2 regions of the Absiella sp. AM09-50 genome follow, and region 1 is predicted to be linked to the other one. Evidence: a T-box and tRNA genes for the amino acid it is inferred to sense, from the RefSeq annotation. Region 1 holds a T-box; the other holds one or more tRNA genes.
The links. A T-box is a leader RNA that pairs with one kind of tRNA and senses whether it is charged. The one in region 1 lies ahead of alaS (alanine--tRNA ligase), so its partner is inferred to be a tRNA-Ala.
Positions count from the first base shown of each region.

Region 2: it encodes a tRNA-Ala, which carries the amino acid that the T-box ahead of alaS (alanine--tRNA ligase) is inferred to sense. The anticodon was not compared.

Region 1 covers NZ_QVFI01000020.1:64,861-77,125, forward strand. The annotation lists gene DW114_RS15335 (ComEC/Rec2 family competence protein) at 1-1,476, opposite strand, end outside; gene DW114_RS15340 (ComEA family DNA-binding protein) at 1,605-2,069, opposite strand; gene greA (transcription elongation factor GreA) at 2,149-2,628, opposite strand; gene udk (uridine kinase) at 2,658-3,290, opposite strand; gene mltG (endolytic transglycosylase MltG) at 3,300-4,370, opposite strand; gene DW114_RS15360 (DUF1292 domain-containing protein) at 4,348-4,608, opposite strand; gene ruvX (Holliday junction resolvase RuvX) at 4,650-5,063, opposite strand; gene DW114_RS15370 (IreB family regulatory phosphoprotein) at 5,063-5,320, opposite strand; gene alaS (alanine--tRNA ligase) at 5,380-8,007, opposite strand; T-box leader at 8,044-8,244, opposite strand; gene DW114_RS15380 (AI-2E family transporter) at 8,278-9,393, opposite strand; gene DW114_RS21530 (hypothetical protein) at 9,416-9,592, opposite strand; gene DW114_RS15385 (ATP-dependent RecD-like DNA helicase) at 9,636-11,810, opposite strand; gene mnmA (tRNA 2-thiouridine(34) synthase MnmA) at 11,861-12,265, opposite strand, start outside.
Region 2 covers NZ_QVFI01000015.1:61,783-74,047, reverse strand. The annotation lists gene DW114_RS13130 (3-phosphoglycerate dehydrogenase family protein) at 59-1,219, opposite strand; gene serC (3-phosphoserine/phosphohydroxythreonine transaminase) at 1,240-2,325, opposite strand; gene DW114_RS13120 (LysR family transcriptional regulator) at 2,548-3,366, shown strand; gene DW114_RS13115 (branched-chain amino acid transporter permease) at 3,440-3,772, opposite strand; gene DW114_RS13110 (AzlC family ABC transporter permease) at 3,769-4,419, opposite strand; tRNA gene DW114_RS13105 (tRNA-Ala) at 4,587-4,662, shown strand; gene DW114_RS13100 (ABC transporter ATP-binding protein) at 4,757-5,806, opposite strand; gene DW114_RS13095 (hypothetical protein) at 5,882-6,709, opposite strand; gene DW114_RS13090 (CpXC domain-containing protein) at 6,728-7,318, opposite strand; gene DW114_RS13085 (aminopeptidase P family protein) at 7,349-9,139, opposite strand; gene DW114_RS13080 (signal peptidase I) at 9,246-10,064, opposite strand; gene DW114_RS13075 (hypothetical protein) at 10,150-10,632, opposite strand; gene DW114_RS13070 (LysR family transcriptional regulator) at 10,779-11,696, opposite strand; gene DW114_RS22200 (PaaI family thioesterase) at 11,777-12,043, opposite strand.

The DNA.
Region 1 (12,265 bases):
TCCAACATCATACATTTCAAAATATGTAATGATACTGTTTTCGTTGGCATTTTTCCCAATATAGTCCTGAATCAGAAAATGAAATGGGACACCTGAAACATCAATATCTTTTTGTTTTTCTGTGATGATTTTATGTATGGGAATCAGTTTTGCCAGCTCTTCTACTCCCCCACTATGATCATAATCCTCATGTGTAACGATGAGTGCATCAATCTTATGTATACCACGTTTTTGCAGGACAGGTAAAATGATGTCTTTAGGTATATCTTTATACAAACTACCCATTGCGTCAATCATAATTACCCCCTGATGAAAAGGCAGTGTGATCACTGTACAATCCCCCTGTCCCACATCGATCATATAAATCTCCCCAAAAGGATTTAGATAACAGCCAAACTGTGAAAACAGCAATAATAAAGCAAATCTCACAAATGGATACTTTTTATCTTCACTGATGTATCTTACAAGTGCATAGCCCCATGCCACAAGCCACCAAAGGGCTGGCACATACCAGAAAGTGAAATGAAAAGATGAAAGATATTCCAGACTTCTAACTCCCATAGACAATAAAACGGAAGGAATCGGTAAAGCAATCATCAGGACAGCCAGCAGATACAAGCATGCGGACAGATAACGAAAAATCGAAAACAACAGGATAGATACAACATCGATCTTTTGCATACAAAAAAATTGAATTGGGATCAACACAAGCAATGATACGACCTTTTTCTTTCGTTTTTGTAGCTGAAAAACAGATACCAGATAAAACGCCACAGGTATGAGAAATGATAATTCTAGTGCCATGTATGGGGCAATCATAAGAATCAAAAACATACTACAACCTAGCCGATCTTTCATATCCATATGAGGAAATAAGAAACGAATCAATTGAAAACTGAGGACACGAAGCATTGTAGGGGATAAAACAGTTGCGTAAGCATGTATACCCATACCAAAGAAACAAAGTAATTCCAACGTCTGTTTTTCAAAGAATAACGACAAGAAAGAGCGTATCATCTGCCAAAGGGTTGTGATATGCATTCCACTTGATGTGATAAGATAACTTTCCTCCTCTTGCCGGATACCAAAGAGCATAGAATTTAATAAAGAACGTGTTGTTTCATCTTTTGACTGGATATAGCGATAAAGATCATGTGATAAACCTGTTCCCTCTTTTATGACTTCGTAATCCTTCACATCAAGCGCATATTGGATATTTCTGTTTTTACACCACGCAGGAAAATAAAATTCTGGTGGATTATGTACGCCATCGATCAATTCAAAATTGCCTTGTACTTTTATTACATCCTGAAAAGATACGTCTTTTACATTGTATAAAAGGACTTTTTGATGATCACATTCTCCAATCAAATAAGAGCTTTTGATTTCCTGAATCGTGATGATCTTACTTGTTGGCATTTGCTGAGTATGTGGTTGGATACGAAATATTGCGCCTATCAAAAGGATAAGAAACAATATATGTCCCTTTTGAAAATGGCGAAAATGAAACACGCACGCAACAAACGTTAAAAATATTGAAGCTAGCAGGGATTGGGATATGATCATCCCCCAGATCAGCAATGATAAAAACAACCAGCTTTGTTTCATAGGCAGATCATATTCTGTATTTTCGCATACATGGCATCTCCGATACCTTTTACTTCTTTAATTTCTTCTAAACTTTGAAAAGGTTTTTCCATTCGATAAGCAACAATCCGTTTGGCTATCGCCGGTCCAACGCCCGGTAAACTGTCTAACTCCTCTTCACTTGCGGAATTAATGGAAATAAGTGCTGTTTCTTTTATCTCTGGAATCACTAAGACGCTTTCATCAGGAAGATCCAAGCTTAAGTTTAAGGACGAGGTATCTGCATTATCCAAACAGCCTTGCGCCTTTTTTAAAATATCTTCTACACTTGCATGGGCATCTACCTCATACACACCTGGTGCTTGGATTGCGCCCTTGACTTCAATACTTTTTGTTTTAGATTCATATTGTGACATATCCACAAATTGATATCTGGAACAAAGTAATAATACAAAAAACAAAACGACCATCATTTTCTTCATAAAAAAACACCTCCTATGTATATATATACGTAAAAGGGAGGTGAAAATCCTAAAAAAAATCCGATTTTTTTCGGATTTTTTATTTTAAAGCAATAATTTTTACATCATATGGTTCTTCAACGTTTTCAATGGTAACGATGTCACCGGCTTTATTATCCATCAATGCAGAAGCAAGTGGTGTGATATTACTCAATTTTCCATTTAATGGATCTGATTCGATAGAACCTACAATGGTATATGTTTCCTCTTCATTTGTATCCATATCAAGGATTGTCACAGTAGAACCTAAGGTTACGGTTTTGTTTGCGACAGATGATTTGTCTTCACTGATGATTTCAGCTTTGGCAATCATAGATTCCAATTCACGAATTCTTGCTTCTACACGAGCCTGGTGATCACGGGCTGCATCATAGTCAGCATTTTCACTCAAGTCACCCTGTGCACGTGCTTCCTGTAATTCACGAATAACTTCATCACGTACAACATGAATCAGATTATCCTGTTCTTTGACTAATTCATCATAACCTTCTTGCGTTACTAAAAATTTTTCCTCAGCCATAATTGTTATTTCACTCCTATCGCATGGTATTATACCATGTTTTTCTTAATTATACTACTAATTTTTGTGATCAGAAGATCGATTGCGACCAAGTTATGGCCGCCTTCGGGAATAATGATATCTGCATAGCGTTTGCTTGGTTCCACAAAGCGTTCATGCATCACACGAACCGTAGTACTGTATTGTTCTATCACAGAATCAAGGGTTCTTCCTCGTTTTTTAACATCACGTTTTAATCGCCTGATCAAACGGACATCCGCATCTGTATCAACAAACACTTTAATATCACACAACTCACGAAGTGCTTCATCTTCTAAGATAAACAGACCTTCTAAAACGATGACATCACATGGATAAATCGTTTCTGTAAGAGCACTTCGATTATGCTCCACAAAATCATATGTTGGCTTTTCTATCATTTCTCCATGTAAAAGCGCTTGTATATGTTGAGCCAGCAAGGCATTATCAAAAGCAAAAGGATGATCGTAATTTGTTTTTATTCGTTCTTCCATCGTTTTATCACTTTGATCCTTATAGTAATCATCCTGACGAATAATGGATACCGATGCACTATCCTCAAAGATTTCTTTTAATTGCCTGGAAATGCTTGTTTTCCCAGAGGCACTGCCTCCTGCAATTCCAATCACCATTGTTTTTTTCATACCTGCCTCTTATTTACGAAGATTGTATTTATCAATATTTGCTTCCTGTTCTTCTAATGTTTTAGAATAATACACTTTGCCATCTCCATGAATATCTGCCACAAAGTACAAATAATCACTTTTGGTTGGATGTAATGTAGCAACAATTGCATCTTCCCCTGGATTTTCAATTGGACCAATTGGCAATCCTTCATGGATATATGTATTATAAGGAGAATCAATGTTGGTATTGACTTCACAATCATCCGGACTGGTTAGTTTATCATACATTGCATAACATACCGTTACACTGGAACCTAACGTCATATTCTGATTCAGACGATTATAGAATACCCCGGCAATCATCTTCATATCTTCTGGCTTGCTTGCTTCATACTGCACAATACTTGCCATTGTGATAATATCGTGAAGACTTTTACCGCTTTGCTTGATATCATCTTTATATTTATCATAAATACTCTGGAAATGATTCAGGAATGTTTCTGTGACTTTTTTACCATCCGCATCTTTTGCGAATGTATAGGTCTGTGGAAACAGATACCCTTCCAGTTTTACCCTGACCTGATCATTTAATACATCGTCCTTTAAGAATGTGTAGGTTTTCATTAATTCTTTGATATACGCATCATCATTCCATAAGGCAATCAGATCTTCTGCTTTTAATCCCAGTTTTTTTTCAATCTCTACTGCCATATCCTTTGCCCACATGCCTTCTCGAAAAGTAATCATCACTTCATCACCTTTGGCTTTGTTGGCATCGTTTAATACAGTCAGGATTTCTTTGGTACTCCAGCTTTTATCAAGCATAAAATTACCTGCTTTTACATCCTGCAAACCATTTAGTTTTGCATATAGCTTTGTGATCGTCGTATTGCGAATCAAATCTTTTTCTTTTAGATTTGCGGCAATCACAGACATGCCTTCTCCATTTTTGATTTCAAAAGGAACCTTTTCACTGGTTGTGGTTACAGACTTTAGATTTTGTGTATAAAACAAAAAACCTCCCAAGCCAAGTGCAACAACAATGGCAGCAATCACTGCGATAATCGCTATTTTTTTATTCTTCAGCTGCTTCTTCATCTTCTGCGAATGCTCCTATGACTTCTTCCACCATTGCCCATTCTTCATCAGTTTCGATTGGCAATAAGTTTCCTTCATCATCATAGCGAGAAGCAAATACTTCTCCATCTTCATTGTCTGGGTCTTCAAATACAACGTATTTGTTTCCCTTTTCTTCATCATCAAATGTAAACAAAATCTCCATGCGTTTTTCATTTCCATTTTCGTCTGTTACATATAAACTGCTTGTGTCTAACATTTTCTTTCCTCCTAAAATTCTTAGGGGCTTATCAAGAGCCCCTAATATTTACTATCTAAATAGCTTTGTAAAATCTGTACAGCCGCCATCTGATCAATGACTTTTTTTCGTTTCTTACGAGATACATTGCCTGCAATCAATATTTTTTCTGCCGCAACGGTGGTTAAACGTTCATCCCAAAGCACGACTTCTATACCTAGTGTTTCCAGTTTTTCTTTAAAAGCATAGCTGATTTCACCGCGAATGCCAACATCCCCGTTCATGTGTTTGGGAAGACCAAGAACAGCGGTTGTAATCTGAAATTCTTTGATGTATTTTTTTACCTGCTCAAAAGCAGAATCATAATCATCACTTTCAAAGCGAAGGGTTTCTACCGGGCGCGCAATCATGCCAAGTGCATCACTGACACTGACTCCCAGTGTTTTACTTCCTAGATCCAATCCTAATGTACGCATTATTTATCATCTTCCAGATATGCTCTCACCAGTTCTTCAATGATTTCATATCGTTCCACACTTTGAATAACCGTACGTGCATTGTTATGTGAGCTGATATATGCAGGATCATTGCTGATCAGATAACCGGCAAGCTGATTTACTGAATTATATCCTCTTTCATCCAATGCATCTTTTACTAAGCGTAATACATGCTTGATATTGTCCCTTTTTAAATCATCTGATTTAAAAGACATCGTTTCCGTAACATCTTTCATCGTATTACCTCCTTTGTTCATACCCTTATTTTAGCTTATTTTAACGCAAAATGAAACCCTTATGACAGGATATTTACAATTTCACGCATTGCATCATCAATTTTGGAAGTATCCTTGCCACCAGATTGTGCCATGTCGTTTCTTCCTCCGCCTTTACCATCACAGATAGTCGCAGCACTACGTACTAAATCACCACATTTGATGCCGCCTGCAACTGCTTTTTCATCTGCGCCGGCAACAAATACAACTTTATCATTTTGTACACTGCCAAGGAATACGACCACATTTTCTTTTTGTGACTTGATAGAAGATACGATATCTTTCATCGCTTTGGCATCAACACCATCTACACGTTCTACCAATACATTTCGGCCGTTTATTTCTTTACAATGATGGATCATATCATTTGCCTGTAAAGAGAACATTTTCGCCTGTAAAGCAGCAAGTTCTTTTTTCAGCTGAGCATTTTCATCTAACACCTGTACAACTTTTGTTTCAACATTGGCAATGCCTTTCATTTTCAAATCAGAAGCAATTGCATGTAGGGTATCATTTTCTTTTGCGAATTCTTCATATGCGCCATATCCTGTTTTTGCGGTGATACGACGTATTCCTGAGCCGATACTTTCTTCACTGATGATCTTGCATACACCGATTTCCTGCGTATTATTGACATGGCATCCACCACAGAATTCTTTAGATACATCACCCATGGTAACAACGCGTACCACATCTCCATATTTTTCATCAAATAAGGCTGTAGCGCCTGATTTCTTCGCTTCTTCGATTGGCATTTCCACCTTGCTTACGGCGTAGTGACCTGCGATAAACTGATTGACAATATGTTCGATTTCTTTTAACTGTGCATCATTCACTTTTTCAAAATGTGTGAAGTCAAAACGCAAATATTCATCACTGACAAAACTTCCCGCCTGCTGGATGTGATTACCCACTACCTGTTTTAATGCACTCTGTAGTAAATGTGTACATGAGTGGTTATTGGTAATGATATCACGTTTTTGATTATCTACATGCAAGGTAAAAGTATCATTGACATGCATGCTTCCAAATGCGATTTTAATTTTATGCAGGTGCTGTTTATGAGGCGCCTTGATTGTGGTTTCTACCATTGCTTTACAATTATCGTTTTCAATTTCTCCACTATCACCGATCTGTCCACCACTTTCAGCATAGAATACCGTTGTATCAAATACAACATCGCCCTCATCATTGATCTCATCGACTTTGACACCATCTTTGAATAAGCCGATAACTTTTGCTTCTACCACTCTTTGATCATAACCAATAAAGCTGCTTTCTAAAGTGAAATCCATCAAATCTTTAGATTGTGAAGACATAGATTGTGCATCTTCACGCGCATTACGTGCACGTTCTCTTTGTTTTTCCATTTCAGCATCAAAGCCTGCTTCATCAATTGTATAGCCGCTTTCTTCTGCGATTTCTTTGGTTAGTTCTAATGGGAAACCATATGTATCATATAATTTAAATGCTGTTACACCATCAATTAGTTTATCTTGTGCATGTGCTTCCATAACATCTTTCAACAGTTTTTCACCATCAGCCAGTGTCGCATGGAAACGTTCTTCTTCAGCTTTTACCAGTTTTGCGATATAATCTAATTTTTCTTCCAGATATGGATAGTAATCTTTCATGATTTCATAAACCACTGGTACCAAACGATACATAAATGCACCTTCGATTTTTAACTTTTTGCCAAAACGAACAGCACGGCGCAGCACACGGCGTAAAACATAGCCACGGCCTTCATTGGCAAATAATGCGCCATCAGCTAATGCAAATGTGACTGTACGGATATGGTCTGCGATAACACGAAATGCCATCTTATGTTCTGCATCTGCATAACGACACTGTGTATATTTTTCTGTTTCATAAATAATTGGCAGGAATAAATCTGTGTCAAAGTTTGTTTCTCCACCTTGAACAAGTGCAACCAAACGTTCTAATCCCATACCTGTGTCGATGTTTTTCTGTGGCAGTTCTTTATATTCGCTGCGTGGTAATTCTGGTTTACAATCAAATTGTGAGAATACAACATTCCATACTTCAATATAACGATCATTTTCCAATTCTTCAAAGAACAGACGTTCTCCCAATCCTTCAGGATCATACGCTGGTCCACGATCATAGAAGATTTCACTGTCTGGTCCTCCAGGTCCTTCTCCGATTTCCCAGAAGTTATCATCTGTTTTTAAGATATGAGATGGATCCACACCACATACCTGTGTCCAGATACGATATGCATCGTCATCATCTGTGTAAACAGATACATATAATCGCTCTTTATCAAAGCCAATCCATTCAGGGCTTGTTAGAAACTCCCATGCGAAAGGAATTGCTTCTTCTTTGAAGTAATCACCAATAGAAAAATTTCCCAGCATTTCAAAGAATGTATGATGACGTGCGGTCTTTCCTACATTTTCAATATCATTGGTACGAATAGATTTCTGTGCATTGGCAATTCTTGGACTTTCTGGTTTTACAGAGCCATCAAAATATTTCTTTAATGCTGCTACCCCTGCATTGATCCATAAAAGCGTTGGATCATCATGTGGAACAAGGGATGCGCCTGGCTCAATCATATGGCCTTTTGATTTGAAATATTCCAGAAATAACGCTCTAATCTGACTACCTGTCAACTGTTTCATAAAAATTCCTCCTTACAATAAAAAAATCGTTCCATGCATAGGAACGATAAATTGTTTTCTTACCGCGGTACCATCCTAGTTCACTCAAAAAGAGTACACCTTAATTTCTTCATTAACGCCGAAGATCCGCGTATCCACTCCCAAGCAGCCTTCCATAAGTCCTATACAAAAGCTTTCACCAACCGCTTTCTCTCTACCGTATTCTTCCTATGTACTCCTCTTGTTCATCGTGTTTTTATGCGTTTCAATTATAACAAATCCATTCTTTTTTTACAAGGATTTTCTTTCCATCCGCCCTTCCTTTTCTTCCTGTTTCATGGCTTCATCAAAATCCTGCCAGATATCATCCCATTCTCCTACACGATCACTGGTTTTTGCATGCAGATAACTTCGTATGGCAATTTGTGCAATACTGGCAAAAATAGGAGATAAAATGACGCCAATCACCCCAAATAAAGCTTCTCCGATAAAGATGAACACAAAAGATAAAATCGGGCGTACATTCATGGTATGATTAAAAATCAAAGGCTGAATAATATTGCTTTCCAACTGTTGAATACTCCAGACGATGGCAAATGCAAGCCATGGAAATACTGGATAGCTTAAAGCGGCCACAATAGCGATCAAGATAAGACCAAGCGTAGCACCAACATAAGGAAATAAATTTAAAAATGCCAAAATGATTGCGTATAGAAACGCATTGGGAAAATCAAAAAAGTATAAAGTAATGCCGACACTGATCATGATGAAGAATAAATCTAATATCGTTCCTACCAGATACTGATAGACGATATTACTCATCGTATGATAGAAATTAGAATACCGCTGATAATCTGTAAAAAGCTTTTTGGCACTGCGTTTCCAATAATCAAGATCTAAAGATAAAAAGAAAGCTGTGAAAAAGGCGATTCCATAATCTGTAAATGTATTCATGGTTGTTTTTAAAGAGTCAATCACTACCACATAGCCTTCCTGCACATATTTATTTTTAAAATCTTCCATATTCCCATAAACGATATGATATTTTTCAAGAAACTGTTCTACCTTTTCAACCCAGTTTGGTAAAACTTCCATAAAGTCCACCATCTGATGATACAACAAAGGAATCAAACAGATAACAAATAAAATGAGTGATACAATGATAAAAGTATAAACAATAAAAACAGCGATTTTAGCTGAAACATATTTTTCTAATTTATCAATAAAGGGCTGTAGAAACAAAGCAATCAAAACACCGCCAAATACAGGCATCATGCTTTGAAAGATAGATGTCATCCATGGGTAAAGTGCTAACTGTTTCAATAACAGAACCAATAAAAGTGCAGATAAAAAGAAAGGTATTAATTTTTTTGCGTATGTCAGGATTTGAGTAAAGGCATGTTTCATAAAAGAAAAACCCCGAATGGGGTTAATCCATATCCATACATTCGCAAATCGTGTCACCTGCATGGTGCAGCTTTTTCATCATTTTACGCTTTGCTTTTTTTGACTTATGACAGATTTCTTCTAATTCATCTTCCTCATTGTAGCCAATATAAATTCCAACAAGCATACTTAAAGCTGCAGTTACGATATATTTATTCATGTTATCACTCCTGACAATCTTATTATGGAGTGTAATTTACAAACTATCCGAAAACAGATAAGATTCTTTGCGTCAGTGTACTTTTTCTAACGTGTCTGTCCGCTACTTGAATTGCATGTTGAAACAATTCCATATCGCCTAGTAAAACTAGACTTTTTTTCGCACGAGTGACAGCGGTATAAAGCAATCGCTTCTGAAGCATATAGCGATAATCTTTTACAATCGGCAAAATCACGATTGGATATTCACTACCCTGACTTTTATGAATGGATATACAATAGGCATGTGAAATATTATAAAGATTTTCTCCGCTATATTCTACGATATGATCATCAAACTCTACCATTAACTTGTTTTTATTTTGAACATCCTCGCTTGCGTAAATGATTTCTCTTAATATTCCAATATCTCCATTGCTTACCTGATCATCCGGCTGATTTTTCAACTGTAAGATTTTATCTTCTTCTCGAAATATTCGATAACCTACCTTTAATTCACGTTTAAACTCATCTGGTGGATTCATCATTTGTTGTAAAGCATTATTTAAAGCATCAATACCAGCTACACCCTGATACATTGGAACGAGCACTTGAATATCCTTTGTATCATAGCCTTTGCTTAGTGCATTGCTAACTACCTGATTTACAAGATTACGGACTTCAAAATTCTGACAAGGAAAAAATGCAATATCCTGCATTTGATCAAAATCAGGTGTTTCATTTTCCTTGATCATATGCGCAAGAGCGACTACATCGCTGCCTTCCTGTTGACGAAATATTTTTTCTAATCTTGTTAATGGAAAACAATTGCTTTTAATCAAATCCTTTAACACACAACCAGGTCCAACACTTGCTAACTGATCCTCATCCCCGATAAGTAATATTTTCTTTATATCCCGACATGCCAATAATAAATTGTAAAACAGCCATTGATCAACCATGGAAAATTCATCAATAATCAATACATCTGCCTGAATTGGTTCTGTTTCATTTACTAGAAATGTATTGCTTTCTAAATCCCATTTTAATAATGAATGAATTGTGACAGCTCTTCCATCACTTAACTGCGCTAGACGTTTTGCGGCACGGCCGGTAGGTGCGCATAATGATATGATTTGATCTGGATAATACTGCTGATACAAGGATAAAATTCCTTGCACAATGGTTGTTTTACCGGTTCCGGGTCCGCCTGTAATGATAGAAAAAGGCTCTTTAAAGAAGCTTGATATCGCTTGTTTCTGTTTTTCTTCATAAGAAATATGTAACTTGTTTTCAAGTATTGTGATATCATTCTGCAGATGCGTGATATCTACCTGTTCCATTTCTTCATATGGGAAATTTCCAAGAAATACAGCAATGCCTTTTTCAGCATCATATTGGGTATTATGATAAATACGTTCATCCTCCATCATTAATAAACGATCTGCAAACAATTCTTGAAGATATGGCTCTAAATCAATCTGTTCCATGCCATAGCGCTTTTTCAATTCTCTGGAAATTTGAGATGCACTCACATAAGTATCACCATTCGACATGCATATATCTAATACAGAAGATAAAATTGCTGCCTTGATTCGGTAAGGATGATCAATAGAAAAAGATAACTCCATTGCGACCTTATCAGCAGTCGCAAATCCAATACCATCAATATCTTCCACCATTTGATAAGGATTCTCTTTCACAACCTCTACCGCTTCTTTTCCATAAGCTGCTTCTAGTTTCATAATATTTTTTACACTCATTCCAAATTTGGAAAAAAACACGATAGAATCATCCAGATCACCATGCTCTCTGATTCCCTGATAAATGGCATTGCGTTTCTTCTCATTCATACCTTCAATGTCATCCAGCACATGAATATCATCTTTAATTTTCAATAAAGCATCTTCACCAAGATGATCCACAATCTGTTTTGCGGTTTTCTTCCCAATACCAGGAAATGCGGCACTGGAAAAATAACGAATCAGACTGTTCTCATCATTTGGCATCATTTTTTCATAACTGATCACTTGAAATTGCATACCATAACGGGCATGTTCCTTATATTCACCCTGCAAAGAATAACGTTCCTCTTCAACCAGCTCCTTAAAAATGCCTGTTGCTGTAAATTCTTCTTCTTTTGCATCATAGGTCACAAATTTCGCAACCGTATAACCATTTTCTTCATTTCGAAATATCGTATATAGATGCCTTGCTTCTAATTTTTGGTATTCTTCCAAACAAATACCCCCTTTCATGATAGAAACACTCTTCTATATGAAGAGTGCACTTATTTATTTTCACGATTTTCTATTTTAGACTGCATGCTTTCCTTATCTTTGAAAACATCCTCGATAACACCGCCGCCCAAACATTCTTCATTCAGGTAGAATACAGCTTCCTGTCCACAAGTAACACTGGATACGCCTTGCGGATAGGTCACAAAAACGGTTGATTCATCAATAAAGCGAATGGTAACATCATTGTCTTTTTGTCGATATCTAAATTTTGCAGTGCATGCCAATTCTCCTTCAGGTTTTTCACTTGGGAACCAGTTAACACCACTCACAATACAGCTGTCTGTATACAGCCAGTCACTTTCATTTCCATTTGTCACAAACAAGATATTTTTCTTGACATCTTTTCCAACCACAAACCAAGGTCCCCGTGTACCACCAATACCAAGTCCTTTACG
Region 2 (12,265 bases), on a different contig from region 1:
ATAAATTTATCAAAAAAAGAAAACAGACATCAGCTTTTTGCAATGTCTGTTTTACAACTTATTTTACAATTAAACGAACGGATTTGATACCATCCTGTGCAGCTAATTTATCCAATAGCTCTGCAGAGATTTCATCATTTGTTTCCAAAATTGTATATGCATAATCTTTCTTTGCCTTGTTTGCCATATTCTCAATGTTAATTCCAACATTCGCAAGTTTTGTGGTCATTTCACCAACCATGTTTGGAATGTTTTTATTGATGATACACAAACGATATTTTGCTTCCTGTGCCATTTGAATATCTGGCATATTTACAGAATGTGTAATATTACCATTTTCAAGGTAATCACGAATTTCATTTGCTGCCATGACCGCACAGTTTTCTTCACTTTCTGGAGTAGAAGCACCTAAGTGAGGAACACCTAATACATTATCAAATTGTAACAGTTCTTTAGAAGGGAAGTCTGTGATATATCCACCAACTTTGCCACTTGCCAATGCTTTTACCAATGCATCTTCATCAATTAGACCATTACGTGCAAAGTTTAAGATACGAACGCCGTCTTTCATCTGATCAAATGCTTCCGCATTTACGATGTTCTTGGTTGCTTCATTATAAGGAACATGAACAGTGATATAATCACATTCTTCAAAAATGGTTTTCAAGTCTTTTGCATGATTGATTCTGGCTTTCAATGTCCATGCAGCCTGTACAGAAATATAAGGGTCATAACCATAAACCTCCATATCCATAGCAGCTGCGGCATTGGCTACCTGTACCCCAATGGCACCTAAACCAATAACACCAAGTTTTTTACCTGCAATTTCAGGTCCGACAAAATTACTTTTGCCTTTTTCAATCTGTTTACTTAAATCGTCATCATCAGCGATAGATTTTACCCAGTTGATACCCTGTGCAATCTTTCTTCCAGATAATACAAGTGCCGCAATAACCAGTTCTTTTACCGCATTGGCATTTGCCCCTGGTGTATTGAATACAACGATTCCTTCTTCACTGCATCGATCAAGTGGAATATTGTTTACACCAGCACCTGCACGTGCAATACATTTTAAATCTTTACTGAATTCTACATCGTGAAGTTTTGCGCTACGTACCATAATGGCATCGTAATCTTGAAAATCTTCACTGCATTCGTAATTTGCATCAAACTGATCCAAACCAACTTTTGCGATTTTATTTAATAATTTTACTTTCATAAAATTTTCTCTCTCCTTTTTTATTTGTTTTCAGCCTCAAATTTCTTCATGAAATCAATCAGCTTTTCAACACCTTCGATTGGCATTGCGTTATAAATAGAAGCACGCATTCCTCCAACTGCACGGTGTCCCTTTAAGTTACTCATACCTGCAGCAGCACTTTCTTTCGCAAATTTTGCGTCAAGTTCTGCATTAGGTGAACGGAATGTTACATTCATCATAGAACGATCTTCTTTGTTTGCAGTTGTAGTATAGAAGTCAGAGCTGTCTAAGTAATCATATAACATTGCAGCTTTCTTCTTGTTTTTCTCCTGCATTACTTCTACACCACCCATGTTTTCAATCCATTCTAAGACAAGTCCTAAAATATAGATGGCATAAGTTGGTGGTGTGTTGTACATAGAATCTTTATCAGCAAGTGTTTTATAGTCTAATAACACTGGTGTGTTTTCTTTCGCATTTCCTAATAAATCTTCACGTACGATGCCAACAGTTAATCCTGCACAGCCCATGTTTTTCTGAGCGCCCGCAAAGATGATTCCAAATTTTGAAACATCAATTGGTTTGCTAAGGATGTCACTTGACATATCCGCAACGATTGGTACACCATTTGTTTCAGGCACATATTGCCATTCTGTACCATAGATCGTGTTGTTTGCACATAAATAAACGTAATCAGCTTCTGGATCAAGATTTAAATCTTCCTGTTTTGGAATAAAAGTGAAATCCTGTTCCTTACTTGATGCAGCAACTTTGATATCCCCAAACTTGCATGCTTCTTTATAAGCTTTTTCTGCGAAATATCCAGTTAAGATATAATCGGCTTTTCCCTTCTGCAATAGGTTTAAAGGTACCATAGAGAACTGCATGGTTCCTCCTCCCTGCATAAACAATACTTTATAGTTGTCAGGAATATTCAAAATACGGCGTAATCTTGCCTGTGTAGTTGTAATGATTTCATCATATGCTTTGGAACGATGACTCATCTCCATGACCGACATTCCACTACCCTCATAGTTTAGCATCTGCGATTGTGCTTTTTGTAATACCTCCAGTGGCAGCATGGATGGTCCTGCTGAAAAATTGAAAATTCTGTTTTCGGCCATAAATATCGGCACCTTCCTTTCTCTTTAACATCTTGTGTTAGTGACACCCATTATAGCACAAATGAAATAAAATGAAAGAGTCTTTGAAAGATTTTGTAATATATTTTGAAAACAGTTTTCTTTATGTAAACATTTTAGATACATTTGTTCACAAATCAGAAACAAACATGACTTTTTCTTTTTACTCATCCATGATATACTTATGTTAAAGGAGAAATTATTATGCTTGATTATCGTTTATATACATTTTTAACATTATCAGAAACATTAAACTATACCAAAGCTGCTGAGATTTTATGTATCACACAGCCTGCTGTTTCTCAGCATATCCGTTATTTAGAAACGACTTATCAAATCAAACTGTTTGACCACCATGGAAAAAACCTAGTGCTTACCAAACAGGGAGAATATTTGGCCAGCTGCCTTCGCACCATGAATGCAGATGAAAAGCGTGTGGTGGAGAATTTAAGAAATATTAAAGATATCACCAGAATCAAATTTGGTGCTACCTTGACGATTGGTGAATATATTCTACCAAAACGAATAAAACAATATTTACATATCCATCCGCAAACCAATCTAACCATGCTGGTAGAAAATACCGCAACCCTGCTTCAGATGTTAGATCATGGAGAAATCAGTTTTGCGATTGTGGAAGGCTATTTCCCACTACATCGTTATGAACACCAGATGTTAAGCAGACAGCCATATGTTGCGTTAAAAGGAAAAGATTATCAAATGCAAAAGCCAGTCTATACCCTGCAGGATTTATTTGATGAACCTTTGATTATTCGTGAAGAAGGCAGTGGTACCCGTGAAGTATTAGAGCGTGTATTGAAAGAACGTAACTTGACCATTCAGGATTTCTCTAATACCATTGAAATTGGCAATATGAATGCCATTAAACATTTAGTGGAAGAAAATACAGGAATCACATTCCTATATAAAGCCGCAGTGGAGGAAGAATTAAAAAAAGGAACCATGGAGGTGATTCCTTTAAAAGATTTTGATATCCAGCGTGATTTTACATTTATCACTTAAAAAAACACTATATTCATGGAAGAATATAAAGATTTTATTTCCTGTATCCTACAAAGCGAGTAATCGCTTTTTTTTACGCAAATACAACCTGAATCAGCACCATATACAATACCGTACCACAAACAATGGAAATCATATTATTACGTTTCCATACATGCAATATCACAACCACACCAATACTGATGAGTTCAGGTATGCCATATGGATATGTAAGAAAAGCTGTATTACGTAAACAGTATACAACCAGACAAAGCATAATTGCCATAGGCAGCACTTTTCCAAGGTATACAACTTTTTCTGGCAGTGTGGATGTATTTTTGAATATCAGAAATGGTAACGCTCTAGTGAAAAAGGTGGTAATTGCCACGACCAGAATAATCGCCAGACTTTCTTTTACGCCTATCATGATGCATCCTCCTTATCTTGATCAACATATTTTTCAAATATCGCAAGCAATAAAACCAAAAGGATCAATGCCGGAAGTAAAAAGTTTTTTAATCCAAAAATCAACGCACTGACCACAATACAAAACACTGCGATCAAGATAGATACATGATGGGTACTTGCAATCCATTGTTCCACAAAGATAACGGTAAATAATGCTGTCATCGCAAAATCTATGCCTGTGGAATCAAAAGATAAGGCACTTCCCAATACTGCCCCAATCAAAGATCCTATGATCCAATAGCATTGATCAAAAAAAGATATAAAAAACATCAGCTGTTTTCCATGGGGTGTATCTTTATCTGGAATGGCACACAATAAAGAGTATGTTTCATCCGTTAATGAAAATATCATATACCATTTCTTTTTTCCCATATTCTGAAATTCTTTTAGAAAAGATATCCCATAAAAAATCTGTCTTGCATTGACACTTAATGTGACCATGCATGCTTCTATAAGAGAAAAGCCTGTATGAAAAAAGGTCAATAATACAAACTGCATACTTCCAGCATATACAATCGCAGACATCAATACAGCCCAGATCCAGGAGTAACCCTGATTTTGACATAATAATCCAAAAGCAAATCCTAAAAATACATAGCCTACCATGACAGGGAATGATAAGCGCAATGCTTCTTTGACTGTGTTCTTCAAAAAAATCCCCTCGCTTTTTGTATAATTGGTATTATTGTATAGGAATTTGCATTTTTTCGCAATAGATGTTTGGAAATCATTGACAAAGATGCCCCCTGCATGCTATATTAATAACGCAACTTGGGGTTTTAGCTCAGCTGGGAGAGCACCTGCCTTGCACGCAGGGGGTCATCGGTTCGATCCCGATAAGCTCCACCAAATTTAAAACGAATCTCGATAGGTTATCGCTTATCGGGATTTTTTTGTGCGATTATATACAAAAAAGAAGACGTGTGCCTTCTTTTTCGTCGTACTAGCCAATGTGTACTCTCTCCTCCGTGTTACTATGGAAATATAGCGCATCCACCCAATGAAAATCAATGTGAATTTCTTCATCCATCTGATATTCCCTTTCATGCGTATGTTTCATAATAATCGTCGTACCATTCACCAAAACATGATAATAAATTTCATCCCCGATATCTTCAATTAAAATAATCCGGCCGATTTCTCCTTGTGCATCTTCATGTATATCCTGTGGTCTGACACAAACATATACCTCCTGATCTTCTATCTGAAAATCCAATACCTTTCGTTTCTGCATACAGTATAAAGTATGATGCTGAATATGTCCATGGAATTGATTGATTCCATAACGCCCTAAAAAGTTTGCGACAAACAGATTACATGGATCATGATATAAATCCCTTGGTTTACCAACCTGTTGAATCACACCATCCTTCATGATGATCAAAACCGTAGCAAGCGTCATCGCTTCCATCTGATCATGTGTAACATAAAGAAATGTTGCATTTGAGCGTTGATACAGCTGTGCAATTTCTATACGCAGCTTTGATTTCAAAGATGCATCCAAAGAACTTAATGGCTCATCCATCAAAAACAGATCCGGCTGGCGAATCAATGCTCTAGCAATCGCAACACGCTGCATCTGTCCACCACTGAGTGTATTCGCTGCACGATCCAGCAGCTCATCTATTGATAACATTTCTGCCATCTGATGAACAGCCTTATGAATATTCGCTTCTTTCATTCCCTGATAAGCCAGTCCAAAAGCAATATTTTCATATACATTCAAATGTGGAAACAATGCGGCCTCCTGAAATACCATCGCAATCTTTCGTTTTCCTGGTTCTGTTGTTGTGATGTCTGTATCATTTAATATGATACGGCCAGAATCTGCTGGAAGTAATCCGGCTATCAACTGTAACAGCGTTGTTTTTCCACAGCCACTTGGTCCTGCCAATACTACAAATGCTTTTTCATTCAGCCTCAATGAGAAATCATTGACTGCATTCACCTTGCCAAAATGTTTCTGTATATGCTGTAGTTCCAGTTTTGCCATGCCATCACTTCCTATGTCAAGTTTACCATTTTTTGTATGAATTGAAAAGGGAAAGCCGTCTTGTAATGGCTTTCCCTAATCTTCATTCTCATATTTCATCAAAAATACCGGCAGGTATTCCAAGGTAGAAATCACTTTGGACAACACTTTATAAATATAGGCCGCTTCTTCAAAAGAACCAGCTTCAAAATGGGGCACTATTGCGGCTGTATTCATCATACGATACGTCAACATATCAAATAGATGCGTATTTGCCTGAGCCAACTGTGTTACCATAGCCTTCGCTTCATTTATTTGTTCTTCCTTCATCAACAACAAAAACCTTACATACATTAAGAAAGTATCCTCGTGCAGTTCCCTGCCAAGCAATTCTTTACATTTTTCCAATTGTTCAAAATAAAGATAAGATGCATATACATAATGTTTGACATGAAAAACATCCGATGGATTCAGATTCAATATCTCCTGAAACTGTTTTTGTGCTTTTTTCAAATTGCCAGCTTCATATAAAGACAGCGCATACGCAAATTTGATTTGCAGAAGCGGCTTCATCACATCTTCTTCATAAAAATCTGTCACATGACGCAGGAAAAATTCTTTGCCGATATTCATTGTCGCAAGCTCCATGCCCTGACGAAGGATATGGATACGTTCATAAATATCCTGTACATTCCAGCCATACACCAGATATGCTTCAATACAATCCCCACATATGCCAAGTGCCTGCTTTGCGATATCGCATTTCTTCTGATTACTGCGAAAGCGTTTCGCTTCTTCCAGCACCTGTAATGCCTGTTCATATTGTGTACTCTTTTCATCATTCACAATTTTTGGCTCATCTAAAAAGCTGTCCAGACTAATCTGAAAGGTGATTCCCAGCTGGCGATCTTTTTCCTGTTCCATCATGCCTCTCCTTTTCGTTTATCTATCCTGTGATAATGCCCAATCTCGATCAATTTCCACAAATCGCATGCCATCCACTGGCAGCTGTTTTAAAATTCGATCATAACTGATTTTTTCTATACCGACAATATCCTCTCGATCTGTATAAAGGATATCAAACCACAATGTTTCACTTTGTCTATCGCTGTCATGATAGATGACATTTTTCACATCAGGTGTTTTCCTTTGATATTGCCGCAATAGTTTTAGCTTTAATATCTCTATTACACGATCATCCAATCCATCTTCCAATACCCTGATTTTCTCTGGAATCTCATCTACTTTACTCACATAGCGTTTTCTTAAATGAGCATCTCTTGCGTAAAGCTCCTGATCACTTTCCACCATATCTTTTCTTGATTTCACCAATATCGCAAAATGATGTTCTTTATCAATATACAGAAAGTTATGCAAAATCTTGCTTTCCTTCCCACAAATGGGGCAGTGTGCTGTGAAAAAGGTACCATCACGAAGTCTTGCTTCATCATTAGATTCAAATCCATACAGCAATAATGTTTCACTTTTCTTATGAAAGATTGCCCCACACATGGGACATCGTAATTCTATCAATGCCGTTTTCATATGTGAAAAAGAGCTATATTAGATAGCTCTTGTTGCCTTTCTTAACCATGCCACTTCATCATCACTCAAGTATGGTGACACCTTTTCAAATACCTGTTTATGATAAGCATTCAGCCATTCTTTATCATATTGTGTCAATAAAGCTTCATCTAGTCCATCTAAATCAAATGGCACAAAGGTAATTGTTTCAAAATACATAAACTGTCCATATTCATTCTTTTCACCCTTACGTACAACCATTTCATTTTCATGACGGATACCAAACTTGCCTTCTTCATAAACACCTGGTTCATTGGATTGTGTCATACCTTCTTCTAATACACAGCTGTCTTTTCTTTCCGGTACGATCTTCCAGCGGAAACCATTTGGACCTTCATGCACATTCAGTAAATGACCAACGCCATGTCCTGTACCACACTTGTAATCCATACCCTGTTCCCATAATGGTCCTCTGGCAAGAATATCCAGATTCATACCACGACAGCCATATAAGAAATGCGCTTTTGATAATGCGATGTTGCTGCGTAATGCAGTTGTGAACCAATAACGCTCTTCATCACTGATTTCACCCAATACAAATGTTCTGGTAATATCTGTAGTACCTTCCATATACTGTCCGCCACTATCAACCAAAAGCATGCCTTCTTTTTTCAACTCTACATCACTTTCAGGTGTTGCACTATAATGCATCATTGCCGCATGCTCTTTATACGCAGAAATCGTATTAAAACTTAAATCAATGGCACCTTGTGCTTTACGAAGCTTTTCTAAATAATCACTCGCAATGATTTCACTCATCTTTTCTTTACCGATATTTGTCTTTAACCAATACATAAATTTTGTCATAGCGACAGCATCTTTGATATGTACTTTACGATTATTTTCTAATTCAATTTCATTCTTCATAGCTTTCATCAGCTGACTTGGATTTACACGATCCTCAATCTTGATATTCTGATTTAAATTCTGGGTAATCGCATAATTTACCACACTGCTGTCTAACATAATCACTGCATCTGAATCAAAGGTTTTCACATATTCATAAATATCATTATAGTCTTTGATTTCTATATGATTTTCTTCAAAGTTTGCGATCAATTCATCATTCAATTTCTCTTTATCAACGAAAATCACACCACCATCTAATGTCAAAATCAGATAAGCCAGCATAACAGGATAGCGTGCAATATCCCATCCACGCATATTTGTAATCCATGCGATATCATCTAGTGATGTAATGATATGATGTGTGATTCCCTGTTTTTTCATGATATCATATAAATCAGCTAATTTATCTTTTGTGGATTTACCACTATATTCTACGTTCAAAAAGAAGCCTTGTTTTTTAGGTAATGCTGGTCGATCTTCCCAAATCATACCCACCAGATCTTCTTCATAAGCGATATGCACTTCTTTTTCTTCCAGCTTACTCATGATTGCCTTTACCATTTTGGTATTCATGACACGACCATCAAAACCTACGCCACCCCGCATAGTCACATGATCATAAATATACTGTGCAATGGTAGGAACACCTTCTTCTCCCTGTTTCATCAACGTAATCGTGGTATCCTTCAACTGATCTGCCGCCTGAATAAAGTAACGGCCATCAGTCCATAATGCCGCATCATCAAGTGTCACAATCAATGTTCCCTGTGATCCGGTAAATCCAGACATATATGCTCTTGCCTTAAAATGTTCTCCTACATATTCCGTTTCATGAAAGTCAGAAGTTGGAATCATATAGACATCCAGATTTCTTTCTTTCATTAATGTTCTCAATGCATTTAATTTTTCAATAATTGTCATAAAACAGCCTCCTTTTTCATCCTTATTCATTGTACCCCAAATCCATGATTTCGCAAGCGCTTTTCACATTTTCAAAAAGAAAAGCTGATAGTTTTTCCACCATCAGCTAATGCTTATATTTAATCACATGAATTTCAAAGTCTTCAATGCCTTCATAATCCAGCAGCAGATATTCAAATTTCACCATATCATCCTGCTTCAGATACGTTTTATCCGCAAGATACCATAAATCTTCTTTTACCAAGTTGTGATTCGCATCATAGAATTTCAATCTTGCCATCACAAAGTGTACCGGTTTCTTCATATTGTTTCTTAAATATCCACTTAACACAAGACAATCTTTTCCTTCCTCAAGTGCAAGTTCTGTAATGGTAAAAGCACGTTTCTTCTTGATACGTTTTTCTCTGGCCTTCTCATCCCAACGTGTTTTAATCGTTTTATTGATCAACCAGATCACAAACAGTTCCCCATACATCACAAAGCCAAACTTACTTTTCAAAAACAAAAAGACTTTCCCCAAATATGGCACATGAAAAACATACTTACCAATAATATCTTTCCTGCTTGTTTCATAATTATCATAATCCGGCGCCGTTGCCCCTTGTGTACGATAATACAACACACCATCCTTTTCCTGTGTCTTACGGAAATAATGTGTCAACAGGATATCCTGCCCAAAGCGGTTCGCCTTAAATGTCACAATCGTATCTGGTGCAATTTCTTCATCTTCATCTATCATCTTACTAAAAACAAGAGAATATGTAGGAATTATTGGTTCCATACTATTCGTCAATACAGTATAAAACCGAAATCCTACCACCCTGGAAGTGTTCTCTGGATACATCTGCATACAAACAACAAACACCAAAAGTGCTATCACTACAATAGCACTTAAAAAGGTTGTTATTTTCTTTAGCAGTTTCATCGCATAAACAACTCCCCTTGTCTTTCTTACATTTTACTACATAATACGTTCTCTGACTAGGAAAAAAGCCGTAGGATTACGGCTTTTACTCTAATGTTGCAGTTACATTTACAGTAATATCTTTATTATTAAGTGTAGCTAATTGTTCATCACTTATAGTCGTTTTTGGTTGCACAGTAACGATATACTTATTACCAGTTGCATCTTTTACAAAAGCCGTATCCTCAGTTATTGCTGTATCAGGAGTTCCTTCTTTCGCAAAGGAAATATCTACTAAATCATTTATTGAAGCATCAGTAGTAGCTCCTTTCAATTTCAAAGTTGTACCTAAACTGTTTTCATCTACAACTTTAAAATTCACAATACTTGTAGCCTTAGGATTAGTATTTAATGCCCTAGTTGTTGTAGTATAAGCTGCAGATGCGTCAGTAGAAACTGTTACTGGATTGCCAAAATTTACTGTACCTCCTACTGTTGCCTCTAATGTATCCCATGCTGCATATGTTCCAACGCTAGTTGCTACGATAGCACCTGCTGTGACGAATGATAATAGTGTACTCTTTTTCATAATAATATCTCCTCTCCGATATTTATATAAGAATGTAGTAATGATAAGCTGATTGCTATCTTTACCTTACAACACTATTATATTCCAAGGAGATTTTTTTGTATAATGCTTATTACCTAATTACCCGTTATACTCAAATTGTATAACTAAACTTGTTTATATGTATCATGGATGATATCTATAAAAATACGACCAGCACTGGATAGTACATGATTTTTACGTTTAATGATAATAAAATGTTTTTGTAAATCATTGTCCTTTAACAAAAGGCTTTTCATATGAGAATGTTTTAATTCTTCTACTTGCCATTTGTGGCCGATTAAAAAAGAAGATGTATGTTTTGCGATACTTAACATGGCATGATAGTTACGCATGATCAAAACCTTGGGAAATGTGGAAAGCTGCATTCCGTTGATATTAATACTCTTGTTGATATCAGAAAAGAAATCATTTGGTAAATGAATAAAGGTTCTGTCTATCAAATCAGAAAAACGTATGGTATCGTTTTTAGCTAATGGATCTTCTTCATTCATATGAATATAAATAGGACCTGAGCCTAGTACTTCATATTCAATTTCTTTGATTTCTGCCATTTTTTTGAATATTATCAATTGCATATCATTTAAAATCACAATGCCAACTTCTGATTTTGAGTTTTCCACATTTTCAAACACTTCTTCTGTAGTTGTTTCAATCATCTGGATTTCTGTTTCACTGGATATTAATTTTTCATAACATTTTAACACCAAATCGTCTTTTAAAAAGATAGAACTGCTGGATACACTCAGTTTTGAGTAAATAGATTTTTCATCTAATCCTTTTAACCGTTCCAATGTATTTAATTCATTTATAATTGATTGTCCATAGTAATAAACCAGACGCCCGGTTGGTGTCATGGATACGCCATGATTGGAACGTATAAGCAATGGTTTTCCTATTTCATTTTCTAATGCCTGAATGGATCGGCTTAAGCTTGGTTGAGATACATATAGTCGTTCAGCGGCTTTATTGATACTGCCATAGTCGATAACTGCTATGAAATACTTTAGTTGTACAATTTTCATGATACGCCCCTCTGGTCTTTCTTTCTTACATATTAGCATGTTTTGTAAAAGAAAAACAGTGATTTCATCACATCACTGTCTCATTTCTTATGATTCATTGCGTAACTGCCATTTCCTGTGGCGGCTACTTCATTTGTGCGCTGTAATCTTGCGATTGCTCGTGCCTGTGCCATACGGCTGCCTGCATGATCTAAGATTCCTTCTACCAGTAATACTTCATCTGATGGTATTCCTTTCACGAAATTCACAGACATTTGAATCGTTGGTGTAAAATACGCTTGTGAGAATACATAAGCTGCACATCCCATTGTTACATCTAGTATTGCGCAAATCATTCCACCATGCATATTGCCAACTGGATTTGCTTCCCAAGTGCGTACTGGAAATGCTAATGTAATAGTTTTTTGTTCCAGATCATAGGCATATAATTCCATCTCCAGCATAGCGTTGATGGTTCCTGTTTTGGTATTTCTTAGTTCCATAAAATGCTGAATTCTTTGTTCAATGATTTCTTTTTCCATATTTGGTCACTTCCTGTTGACCATTATAGCACGAAAAGAGCAGATACG